DNA from 3 places in the Pedobacter sp. MR2016-19 genome. Region 2 is predicted to be linked to each of the others. Evidence: riboswitches for the same ligand, from Rfam matches in the RefSeq annotation. Region 2 holds a riboswitch; each other region holds the start of a gene.
The links. A riboswitch is a leader RNA that binds a small molecule or an ion and turns the genes downstream of it on or off. The one in region 2 is predicted to bind cobalamin.
Positions count from the first base shown of each region.

Region 1 (4,222 bases), on a different contig from region 2:
AACTTTAATTCATCAGAGTTGAATGTTACCAATAAACGGAATGCCGTTATGGCCAATATCATCAACAGCAAAATTAATGTGCGTGGATTAAATTTTAAATGAGACATTTTATTTTGGTTAATATGTATGCTGCAAAGTTAAATTTTTATTAGCGGATATTAAAACTTACACCTGTATTAAAGTTAAAGCCCGGTGTATTGTAGCCAATAATTTCAGTATATTTTTTGTTCAGTATATTTTTGGCATCAAAAAATACTTTCACGTGTTTTTTAGCAAGGGCATATTCTACATATGCATTTAACAGGCTATATGATGGCATCTCTTCATCTAAATAAGATATAAAATTGGTATCGAAACGTTTGCCAAAATAACGGAAGTTGACACTTGCATATAGGTTGCTGGTTGCCTGTGCACCTGCATTAATGCCGAAGGTGTGTTTTGGTCTACGGATTAAAAATTTAGTTGTTCCTGTATTTCCTTCAACGAAAGCATAGTAACCATTAATATTGAAAACGCTAAATTTTGCCGCTGGCTCAACCTCAAAACCTTTATACTTTTGGTTACCCTGATTAATATAACCAGTGGTGTAAACGATAGCATCAGTTAAATCGCGTTTAAAACCTGTAATGCGCAAAGTAAATGCTTCTTCATCGATATTTAAGTTTACACCAGCCTCATAATTTTGAGATTTTTCTGGTTTCAGATCAAGATTGGCACCATATTGACCAAACAGCATATTCAGTGTAGGCACTTTGAATGCAGTAGATACTGTTCCAAATAATTTTACTTCTTTAATGATGTTAATGCTTGGGGTAACTGAGTAGGTATAGTTTTCGCCATATTGGTCATGTTTATTGTAACGTCCGCCTACTTCCAGGTTAAAAATGCTTAAATCATGTAAAAACAAAGATCCATAAGCGGCGAAGATATTGGTTGTTGGGTTTTTGGTATCAGTAACCAATTTCATTTTTCTGTTGTCGATACCTACCAATAAATCTAATTTACTACCCAGTTTCTGGTTATAGAATAAATCAACTACATTAAGCCTTCCGAAGTTTAAAAAATTACTTGGAAAACCTGCATAACTAGACTTTACATCATTCGAATTGCTCTCGTGGCTATAATTTAGTGTTATTTTACCGGTATTGAATTTATATTCAGAGTTAAAGCCTGCACTAAACTGCTTTAAAATAGAATTATTGGTTGGCAAGCCATCGGCAAACGCACCTTCATCTATTTTATAATCGCCATAGAAATAACGCAGAAAAGGATTAACGGAGAAATGTTTGTCGAGTTTAATCCCGAAATTGGCATTTAAACCATCTGTTTTAAAACCGTCTTTATCAAACATGGCTGCACTTCCAACTGGCGCAACTGCTTCCGAAATACCATCAGTTTTGAAATGCGTGTAATTGATGTTGTAAGAAAAACCTTCTACACCACCATTTAAACCGATCGTTCCTTTATAAGTTTCAAAACTTCCTGCACTGGCCACGCCGTAAATGGTATTTCCTTTAGGGCCACCCTTTTTAGTTACGATATTGATTACGCCTGCAACGGCATCAGATCCATAAATGGTAGACTGACCACCTTTTAAAATCTCGATATGATCGATCTGGTCAATTGAGAACAGACGTAAATCGAAGGTTCCGCTAATGCTTGAAGGATCATTCTGTACAATACCATCTATTAATACCAGGGTGTAACCACTGCCCGATCCCCTGAAAAAGATACTTTTATCTTTTCCCTGGTTGCTGTTTCCTCCGCTGATGATGATACCAGCCTGTTCAGTTAATAAATCGGGTAAAGATTTGCCGTTACTGCGATCCAATATTTCGCGACTGATGATAGTGACCACTTTTCCGGTCTGGGATTGTTTCTGATCGTTTTTTGTTGCAGAAATTACAACATCTTTTAGCTGCAAACTGTCTTGAGTTTGAGCATTAGCCACCTGGCCAATCATTAACTGCGCTAGCCCTAAACTGGCTACAGTTAGCATTCTTTTTTTGTTCATTTGATTGTGGATTTGCCCACAGCCAACAGATTAGAAAAGGAAATGAAAATACGAACAACGTTAATATCTCAATCCTAGCTTCAATCCCCGAAAGCTATGAAATTAAACGCTAAAGGCAGGTCTTCTGACTTACTCCCGTTTTTTCCGTCTTCCCGCTCAGTAGTTAATTGGGCAGTGACTTAAGAATTGAAAAACGTTACAGAGCTTACAGCTGCGGGACAGTTACAGATTTACACTGTATTCCCTTTTAATCCCGGTTGTAAGCCGGAAACCAAAAGCAGCGCAAAGGTAGTAAAAAGAGCGGAGAGCCAAAAGCAGTTTAATATGTCTATTAGGTTGCTCTTATCTTTATGAAATAGTGGTGCAGACTATTTAGAATTAAAATTTTCCTTTGAAAAGCATTTTCAGTGATGCTTCGGAAACGGCATTCCCGTTATTCGCTATAGCTCCGGGGAAACCGGAGGCTACAGCTACTACCAGGTTTATAAATGAGGGCTTATAGTATAAAATCAAGCTTCATAAAAAAGGCCTGCAATGATTTGCAGACCTTTAACATTTGAGGCGTAATAATTTTAATGAAAGATTGCTAAATCATTAAAAAATATCTTTGTAAAATCGGTAGTAACGCCATCACCACCGTATTTAATTCTTTTAACCAATGCACCTGTAGATGCATTATAAATCAATAAGTAGTTTACGGTAGCAGCTGCCCCATAATTTTGAATTCCGTTTACTACGATATAATCTCTGTTTTTATCGTAACGGATGGCTCCGTAAACCATAAAAGGATCTTCGCTTATATTAATAAATGGCTGCGATAGCGACGTTTTATCACCATCAATGTATTTATAAATTGCCTTTCCTGAGTGATAGAAAACGGCATTTTCTTTTGTTGATGAGGTAATGCGGGTCGGTGCATCCAATCCAAATGTTCCTATTGACACAGGTAATGCTATACCTGCTGTATCTAAGTTATTATCAATGGCAATTAACCTGCTACCCGTAGATGCCCAAATTTTTCCATTAGGTGTTTGAGCAAAACCTCTGTTAATACCGGAGAAACTTTTAATTAGTGAATAATTATTAGCGGATACAATTTTGGCACCATTGCTCTGCAACAGGTAAATGTAATCGCCTTTTTTCCACATGTCGCCGGTATTCACTGCACCAACTGAAGTCAGTTTATTTTGTACGGCTAATGTGTTCAGATCAATCTGGTAAACACCATCGTTTGCACTCACCAATCCCCTGTTTCCATCAACCTGTATAATACTTCTCCAGTTGCTGGCTTCCTGTACATATCTTGCTTCTTCTTTTAAGGTGTATTCGTTTATTTTTACAATCGGGCCATTTACCTTGCACATTAAATAAATACTTCCGTTAATAACCGAAGCAAACTGCAACGTACTGGTTTTGGCAGCATTTGATAGTATTTTACCTGGATTTTCTTTTTCATAAGCCCTGATATTAAGGGTATCATCACCATAACGGTAAAAACTCACTGCGCCCGAATTTTGGCCATAAGAACCTTCCCCAATTACAAAAAAGCCATTTTCGTATTTACCTACAACCGGATCTATCTGCAGGTTTTCTATACTGTCCTTTTTACAAGCGTATAAGCCGGTAGTTAAAACTAATGCCCCTATCAGAAGCTGTTTTAAGTTCAATTGTTTCATTATAATATATTGTGTTATTTATTTTTTTAAAAGTTTAAGATCAACAGCTCCGCCAAATTCTGTTGAGATTTCGCCTAAATAGCGCGACCGCTCATTATCATTATCCGGACTGAATGGGTTTCCGTTGCTATTCTGTCCCGTGTAAACCTTTACAAAATCGATAGCAGTGAGATTTACTTTTTTTCCGGCTGCATCTACTGCCCAATCAATATCGAAGGTGTTATATCCCCTCCCCAGCGATTCCTGCAAAGCGATGTACTCACTCGATCCATTATCAGAATAGCCAAATGCGAAAGGTTTATTGGTGATGATTTCTCCAGGGTTCAATGTGTTTTTAAGTAACGTTCCGGTGAAAGAAATTTCGTTTGTAGTTGCCCATGAAGGGAAATAATCCTGCGCATGAAACTGGTTTCTCAGCACAAAGCCTTCTTTACCCTGATTATCCGTCCAGCGTACATCATCCGTTACTTTTGAGGGTTTGTAATAGGTGATTTTATAATTTTTTATGGTCGTTGAGGCATTGTATTCACTT
Region 1 covers NZ_JADCNK010000005.1:73,963-78,184, reverse strand. Annotated here, with positions in the region: gene IM793_RS09180 (DUF6580 family putative transport protein) at 1-107, opposite strand, end outside; gene IM793_RS09175 (TonB-dependent siderophore receptor) at 149-2,014, opposite strand; cobalamin riboswitch at 2,111-2,305, opposite strand; gene IM793_RS09170 (DUF5074 domain-containing protein) at 2,587-3,690, opposite strand; gene IM793_RS09165 (PKD domain-containing protein) at 3,709-4,222, opposite strand, start outside.
Region 1: it holds a riboswitch for cobalamin, as region 2 does, so the genes downstream of both, IM793_RS09175 (TonB-dependent siderophore receptor) here and metE (5-methyltetrahydropteroyltriglutamate--homocysteine S-methyltransferase) in region 2, are expected to answer to the same signal.

Region 2 (4,222 bases):
AAAGCAACTTCGTCCATTAAATGCATCGCTGTTCCTCCGAAAAGTGTATCATAATGATTTGTTGTATTTGGGAAAACGGCTTTAAAAATACTGGTTTTTGAATTTTCTATTCTTTTTTCTAATGTCATGGGGTAAATATATGATGAGTAAAAAGCTTTGACAACTTTCGTAGTTATTTTAAGTAGAAAGTTGCCAAAGTAAAAGAATTAATTCGCCTGAAGATCTGCTGATAACACTTCTTCAGTTTTACGCATCTCTTTTGCAGCTTCAACCATTTCGATCAATGCTTTTTTGGTTTCGTCCCATCCGCGGGTTTTTAATCCACAATCAGGGTTTACCCAAAGTTGTTCAGAGGGAATAACAGCCTTTGCTTTTTTGAGCAACTGAACCATTTCTTCCCTCTTCGGAACCCTTGGAGAGTGAATATCGTATACACCCGGACCAATTTCGTTTGGATATTTAAAATCGGCAAAAGCATCCAATAACTCCATTTGTGAACGCGAGGTTTCGATCGTGATCACATCGGCATCCATATCGGCAATATTCTGGATGATATCATTAAATTCCGAGTAACACATGTGCGTATGGATTTGCGTATCGTCTTTCACACCACTCGCTGAAATTTTAAAGGCTTTAACGGCCCAGTTGAGGTAAGTTTGCCAATCAGCTTTGCGCAATGGTAAACCTTCTCTAATGGCTGGCTCATCAATTTGAATGATTTTAATGCCTGTATTTTCCAGGTCACAAACCTCATCACGGATAGCCAGGGCAATCTGTGTACAGGTTTCTGATCGTGGTTGATCATTTCGAACAAATGACCATTGTAAAATCGTTACCGGACCAGTCAACATCCCTTTCATGTATTTTGAGGTAAGTGACTGTGCATAGGCGGTCCATTTTACCGTCATCGGTTTCGGACGCGAAACATCACCAAAAATGATCGGGGGTTTTACACAGCGTGAGCCATAACTTTGTACCCAGCCATTTTTAGAGAAAGCGAAACCATCCAGTTGCTCACCGAAGTATTCAACCATATCGTTACGCTCAAATTCACCATGAACCAAAACATCCAGATCGATTTCTTCCTGCCAGGTTACGGCTTTTGCTGTTTCTTTTGCGATGAGATCATCATACTCTTCAGTGGTAAAAGTTCCGTTTTTAAGCTTTGCTCTCCAGCTTCTTACCTCTGCCGTTTGCGGAAAAGATCCGATGGTTGTAGTGGCATAAATAGGCAAATTAAGCTCCTGTTGTTTTATTTTTCTAGTTGAAAATGGGCTTAAACGTTCCGAATCTTGCTCTTTTAAGGCCAAAACACGCGCTTTTACTTCCGGATTGTGGATGATTTTAGAAACTTTACGATTAGCGATCGCTTTTTTGTTTTCCTCAAGTTTTTGCAGGGTAGATGCAGGGCTTTCGTTGGTGATCAGTTTTTTTAAGGTAGCTACTTCTGCAATTTTTTGTTTCGCATAAGCCAGCCACTGTTTAATTTCTGCCGAGAGGTTTTGCTCATTGGTTTCATTGTCCAGATCAACCGGTGAGTGGATTAATGAGCAGGATGGTGCAATCCACACTTTATCTAATCCTCTTTTTTCTACCACCTGATTAATTATGGATACAGATTTTTCGAAATCACTTTTCCAGATGTTCCTTCCGTCTACTAAACCTAGTGAAAGGATCGTGTCGTCTTTTAACGAGGCTAAGACATCTGTCAATTGATCTTCTGCTCGTACCAGATCGACATGTAAAACATTTACCGGTAATGAAGCGGTTAGTGCTAAATTATTGCCTAAGCCTTCGAAATAAGTGGCTAAAACAATTTTTAATCTTGGGAAAGCCTTTCTAAGTTCCTTGTAAGCATATTCATAAGCTTTCTTGTCTTTTTCGGTAAGGTCTAAAGTCAAAAACGGCTCATCAAACTGAACATATTCTACATCCAAAGCATCTAAACGGGATAAAATCTCGATATAAACGGGAAGCAGATTTTTGATCAGGTCTATTTTTTCAAAGCCGGTTTCTTTTTCTTTTCCCAGTAAAAGGTAAGAAACCGGACCGATTAGAACAGGTTTGGTGGTAATACCCAATTGTTTTGCCTCGTAAAACTCATCGATAATTTTGGTTGAGAAAAGTTTAAAAGGCTGGTCTTTGTAAAACTCGGGCACAATGTAATGGTAGTTGGTATCAAACCATTTGGTCATTTCCATTGCTACCACATCCAATCCCTCTTTCTGATAGCCTCTTGCCATAGCAAAATAGAGATCAAGTTCGGAATTTCCTTTTTTCAGGATCACTTCGTTGTACCTTTTCGGTATTGCCCCAAAGGTTAATGAATGATCAAGAACATGATCATAAAAAGAAAAGTCGTTCGATGGAATGATATCGATTCCCGCTTCTTTTTGAAGGTTCCAATTTTCGTGGCGAATGTTTTTTCCCACCTGAAGTACATTTTTGTCCCCAGTTTTATCTGCCCAGTAATTTTCGCAGATTTTCTTTAATTCCCTTTGGCTACCTATTCGCGGATAGCCCAGATTTTGCGTTAGCATCTCTTTTAAAGATTAAGTAAATAAATCGTTTAAAAGCTCAAATCAGTATTTTATACTTTTCTGTTAAAATAAAAAAGGAAAGGTTACAGCACAGCCTGCCGACTCATCAGCAAAAAGCTTAAAGCAAGCATATAAAATTTTAATTTTATTGTGTACAATCAGACCTGACCAATTACTTTATAACGCGAAAGCACCGTCAATTCAATATAGGCAGGTCTCCTGACTTATTCCCGATCTTATCGCCTTCCCATCCCGGTAAAACGGAACAGTGGCATGAATGATAAGACCGTTGTCTTTTTGCTAAAGACAGAATTTACAGTTGCGCGACAGCTCGTGATTTGCACACGATTCCCTATTAATCCCGGTTGTAATTCCGGGAACCTGTATCGGTTGATGAAAAATAAAGTTAAGAACTTACATCAAGGCAAATGTATGGATTAGGATTTAAAGATTAAGGTATTTTTGTAAGCATTGATTTCGCCTCCTTCCAATCGATGGTATTTATTTCTTTAACCACAGATGCACACAGATAAACACGGATTTTTTATAAATATTAAGTCTAAAGCATCTTAAATCACTTGTAACAAATTTACAGCAAGCGGTTTTTGGTGCCGATTCTCTACTATATTTGATTACCTGACTTAAACTCTTATTATGATGAAAAACTACTTTAAAGGGCTTTACATTGCTTTTTTGATGGTAAATAGCTGTGTGGTACTGGCGCAAGAAGTACCCACGCCAAAATCGCATTTTGGTTTTGATATCGGCGAGGATTATCAACTGGCCAATTACACCCAAACAGAAGCCTACTTTAAAAAGCTTGCAACAGCTTCTAACCGTATTAAACTAGTTGATATTGGGAAAACCGAAGAAGGCAGAAGTCAATATATGTTAATTGTTTCTTCTCCAGAAAATCTGAAAAAATTAGACCATTATAAAGAAATTTCGCAGCAACTGGCCCATGCCGAAATTAGCTCAAAGCAAGCCACAGTGTTGGCGCAGGAAGGTAAAGCGGTAGTATGGATAGATGGAGGCCTGCATGCAAATGAAGTGGTTGGCACCCATCAGCTGATCCAAACGCTATATGAATTTGCCTCCAGAACTGATGCAGAAACTTTGCGTATTTTGGATAATGTAATCATTTTGTTTACTCATGCAAACCCTGATGGTCAGGAGCTGGTAAGCAATTGGTACATGAGGGATAAAGATCCGAAGAAAAGGACAACTTCCGGACTTCCTATTTTGTACGAAAAATATGCGGGACATGATAACAACCGAGATTTCTTTATGTTAAACCTTAAAGAAACACAGAATATCGGTCGCCAGCTTTTTGTGGAATGGATCCCGCAGATTATGTATAACCATCATCAGGCTGGTCCGGCAGGAACCGTTGTTGCAGGGCCGCCCTATCGTGATCCGTTTAATTATGTTTTCGACCCAACACTATTAACCAGTTTAGATGCGGTTGGTGCGGCGATGCACAACCGGATGAATGTAGAAAACAAGCCTGGTTATACGCAGCGTGGAGGATCGGTTTATTCTACCTGGTACAATGGCGGTTTAAGAACTACTACCTATTTTCATAACATGATTGGACTCCTGACAGAAATTATCGGAAATCCTACACCTTCTGAAATTCCATTGGTTCCTTCGAGATTACTGCCGAACGGCGATTCGCCAAA
Region 2 covers NZ_JADCNK010000001.1:375,435-379,656, reverse strand. Annotated here, with positions in the region: gene IM793_RS01625 (acyl-CoA thioesterase) at 1-128, opposite strand, end outside; gene metE (5-methyltetrahydropteroyltriglutamate--homocysteine S-methyltransferase) at 207-2,540, opposite strand; cobalamin riboswitch at 2,732-2,940, opposite strand; gene IM793_RS01615 (M14 metallopeptidase family protein) at 3,195-4,222, shown strand, end outside.

Region 3 (4,222 bases), on a different contig from region 2:
TCATCCAAAAATAAAGTTCCGCTGTTGGCCAGTTCAAATTTACCGATACGTTGTTTAACAGCAGAGGTAAAAGAACCTTTTTCGTGACCAAACAATTCACTTTCAATTAGTTCTGAGGGAATAGCAGCGCAGTTTACTTCAATTAAAGGACTATCTGCCCGGTTTGATTTCTCGTGTAACCAACGCGCTACCAGTTCTTTACCGCTACCATTTGCACCGGTAATTAATACACGGGCCTCGGTAGGAGCAACACGCTCAATGGTTTCCTTAATTTTAGAAATACTTTCAGATTCACCTAAAATCTCGCGGGTTTTACTTGCTTTACGCTTTAAAACCTTGGTTTCAGTAACTAAATTTCCACGGTCTAAACCATTACGTACAGTGATCAGTAAACGGTTTAAATCAGGTGGTTTAGAAATAAAATCGAAAGCTCCTTTTTTGCTGGCTTCGATGGCCGTTTCAACGGTTCCATGTCCAGATATCATAATAAAAGGCAAGTCTGGCTTGATAAGCTGTGCCTGTTCGAGCACTTCCATACCATCCATCTTATTCATCTTGATATCGCAAAGAACCAGATCGAAATTTCCTTTTTTGATCATTTCGAGGCCGTCGATACCGTTATCGATATCTTCAACATCGTAATTTTCATATTCCAGAATTTCGCGTAAGGTACTCCTTATCGCACGCTCATCGTCAATTATTAATAATTTAGCCATTAGAGATGTATTCTTTAATTTTTGAAATGCGAATATATTATTTTTTAATTAATGTATAGTTTTTTATACAATTTATACGCAATAAACTTGATAAGGCTTAAACATTTAATCTCAATAGGAATAATTGAGTTTAAATTTGCTCAGATCTGGTTGGTGCAATTTCTTGCGGTTTAATTCCACTTCATAAATGCTTTTGCCTATATTTTTCATAAAGGGGAAACAGACGGTATCGTATTCATATTTGTTATCGTTAAAAATTCCATCTTCGTTACTTTGAACAACCGCAGTTAGAAAATATTCAATTCTGTTTTTAAAATCAACAAAATAAGAGTTGTCGATAATGTAGCCATAGCTATCGCCATATTTATTAAAAATCCGGATGTTTGGATCTGGTGTTACCTGCGCTCTTCCATAATATAGCATTTTAGCATAAGTAGGCCAGAATTCTTCAGGATTGTATTTAGGATAATCGCTCTCTGTTGGATATTTGCTCATATAGGTGTAGATTAGCTTATAGTCTTCAGGAGTAAGTTTAAATCTATCTTTAGCAGGAAATGCTTCAGGAAAGATCAGTTTCCGCATCAGTTTTTGCTGATCGTTGATGGCAAAGGCATTTTTTCCTGCTAAACTAAATGGTTTATTAACCAGTTTATCGGCACTGTCTAAATAGCCTTTACCCATTACCAGATTGGTCAATTTCAATTCATATTCTTTTGGATCGTACTGTGCAGGTTGATCATACACTAATTTATCGCCATTATAAAACTTAATGGGATTGCTGTGCCTGGCCGATTCTCCTGTATCGCCAATGGCCAATCGGTTTAAAATATGACTATTATTTAACCCGTTAGCTTTTAGTTTTTCATTAATTTCTGCTCTTCCAACAAATTCAAACAAGCGGTTAAAAGCATCATTATCACTGGTGAGCAAAATCTTTTTAATATAATGCGCTATTGATGGAAGTTTATTTTTAGCACTCGTATCTGTTAAAACCTTTGTTTGATCTTTAAATGCACTATCAGTAATCATTGTACTATAAGGCGTCAAGCCGGTACTTTTCAAAAGGTTCACTTTTTCAAGAGCAAAAATGACTGCAGCAAGCTTAACTGTGCTGGCTGGGTAAAAGTAATGGTGAGGATCTAAATTATAACTAAAGGCTTTAAAAGAGGGTTTATTCTTTGCATCGCGGTTAACCTGGGTATAAAGAACCTGAATCTGGTTTTTACCTGGATGATTAAGTACAGCTGAAAAAAGTGCAGGCTTGCTTTCCATTAGCTTTTTTAGAAAAAGAGTATCGGTTTTTTGTGCCATAACAGATAAGCTTATCAATGAAAATGCAATAATTAAAATCCTTTTCATGGGTGGAAATTTGATTCCTAATTTAGCTTTTTCTGTTAGAAAGACTGTCTTCCATTCATGCATTTTACATATTGGTTAATTTTGTTACTTTTGCAGCGCTTTTGGTTTCCGGTTTTACACCCGGAATTAAAAGGGAATACAGTGTAAATCTGTAACTGTCCCGCAGCTGTAAGCTCCTTAACGAATTTCCAATCAATTTGCCACTGTTCCGACACGTCGGAATGGGAAGGCCGGAAAACCGGGAGTAAGTCAGAAGACCTGCCTTAGCATTATATTTCATAGCTTTCGGGGATTGAAGCTAAGGAGTGATGTACTTACGTATTCGTATTTTCATTTCTTTTCTATCTGTTGGCTGTGGGTTAAACTCACAATCAAAATGACACAAAAACATTCTGCCTATGCGGGCAAAATGCAGTTTTTTCTATTTTCTTCCATTTTATGGACAGGATTTTTATTGCCTTTAAATACCTGGGCACAAAATGACAGTACCAAAAAAGCAACTCAGCTGAAAGAGGTTCAGATCAGGGAGTACCGTTTAACTGAGCAAAGCAAATCACCAACACCGCTTCAGATCTTATCGGGCGAAGATCTGAAAAGAATCAATAGTTTATCAGTAGCTGATGCCATCCGTTACTTTTCGGGTGTACAATTGAAAGATTACGGTGGAATAGGTGGTTTAAAAACGGTAAATGTTCGAAGCTTAGGCACCAACCATACAGCAGTTTTTTTAGACGGCATCCAGATTGGCAATGCACAGAACGGGCAAGTAGATTTAGGGAAATTCTCGCTCAGCAATCTCGAAGAAATTGCTTTATACAGCGGGCAAAAACCTGAATTGCTTATTCCAGCTAAGGGTTATGCTTCGGCTAGTAGTATTTATTTAAAAACCAAAGAACCTGATTTCGAAGGAAACCAGCGACAACAAGTTGAGCTGGGTTTAAAAAGCGGATCGTTTGGATTAATCAATCCTTCTTTAATTTATCGCAATAAAATTAACGAGAATTTAATTGCCAGTATCAATACCGAATATATACATGCCGATGGGAAATATAAATTCAGGTATACCAATGGCGTTTTTGATACCACTGCGGTAAGAAATAATGGTGATGTAGAACGTTTCCGTTTACAGGCCGCATTGTTTGGCAAATTTAGAAACGGAAAATGGCATGCCCAAGCTTATTCATTTTTATCAGATAGGGGATTACCAGGAGCTATTGTGGCCAACAGATTCGATTTTACGCAAAGAATCTGGGACCGCGATTTCTTTATCCAGGGGAGCATAGAGAAAAACCTATCCGATAAATTCAGCATAATTGTAAATGGAAAATGCGCTTATGTTTATCAGCGTTATTTAGATCCTGATTATGTAACCACCACTGGCTTTTTAGATAACCGCTTTAAAGAGCAGGAAGCTTACTTATCTGTATCGGGAAAATATAAAATCAGTTCGGTTTGGGAGGTGGCTTATGCATCTGATTATACCTTTCAGACTTTGGATGCCAATATTTATCGTTTTCCTTACCCAAGCAGGAATACTTTTTTAAATGTGTTAAGTTCATCTTTAACACTAGAACAGCTCACTATCCAGGCAAATGTATTGAGCACCACTGTAATTGATCATGTAAAGTTATATTCTTCAGCGGGTAACAAGCAGGTTTTTAGTCCAACGGTAATGCTTTCGTGGAAGTTTTTAAAGGATCGGGACATCAGGGTCAGGGCATTTTATAAAGACATTTTCAGGATGCCTACTTTTAATGATCTGTATTATACTTTTATTGGTAATACGCTTTTAAAGCCTGAATACACTAAACAGTATGATGTTGGTATAACCTATTTCAAAAACTTCAAAAATCAGCAATTAAAGTTTATTGATATCCAGTCTGATGTTTATTTCAACCGGGTAAAAGATAAAATTGTGGCACAACCAGGTGCAAACCTGTACCGCTGGATTATGTACAATATCGGTTTGGTCGATATTCATGGTTTGGAAATCAATGCCAAAACCGCATTTGAGCCTTTTACCAATCTACTGGTTAATGTTGGACTGAATTACACTTATCAAAAAGCAGTCGATGTGACTTCAAAACAGGAGGAAAATTATAAGGATCAGATTCCTTATATCCCCGAAAACAGTGGTTCATTTTTAG
Region 3 covers NZ_JADCNK010000005.1:65,492-69,713, forward strand. Annotated here, with positions in the region: gene IM793_RS09135 (sigma-54 dependent transcriptional regulator) at 1-716, opposite strand, end outside; gene IM793_RS09140 (serine hydrolase) at 828-2,075, opposite strand; cobalamin riboswitch at 2,161-2,356, shown strand; gene IM793_RS09145 (TonB-dependent siderophore receptor) at 2,452-4,222, shown strand, end outside.
Region 3: it holds a riboswitch for cobalamin, as region 2 does, so the genes downstream of both, IM793_RS09145 (TonB-dependent siderophore receptor) here and metE (5-methyltetrahydropteroyltriglutamate--homocysteine S-methyltransferase) in region 2, are expected to answer to the same signal.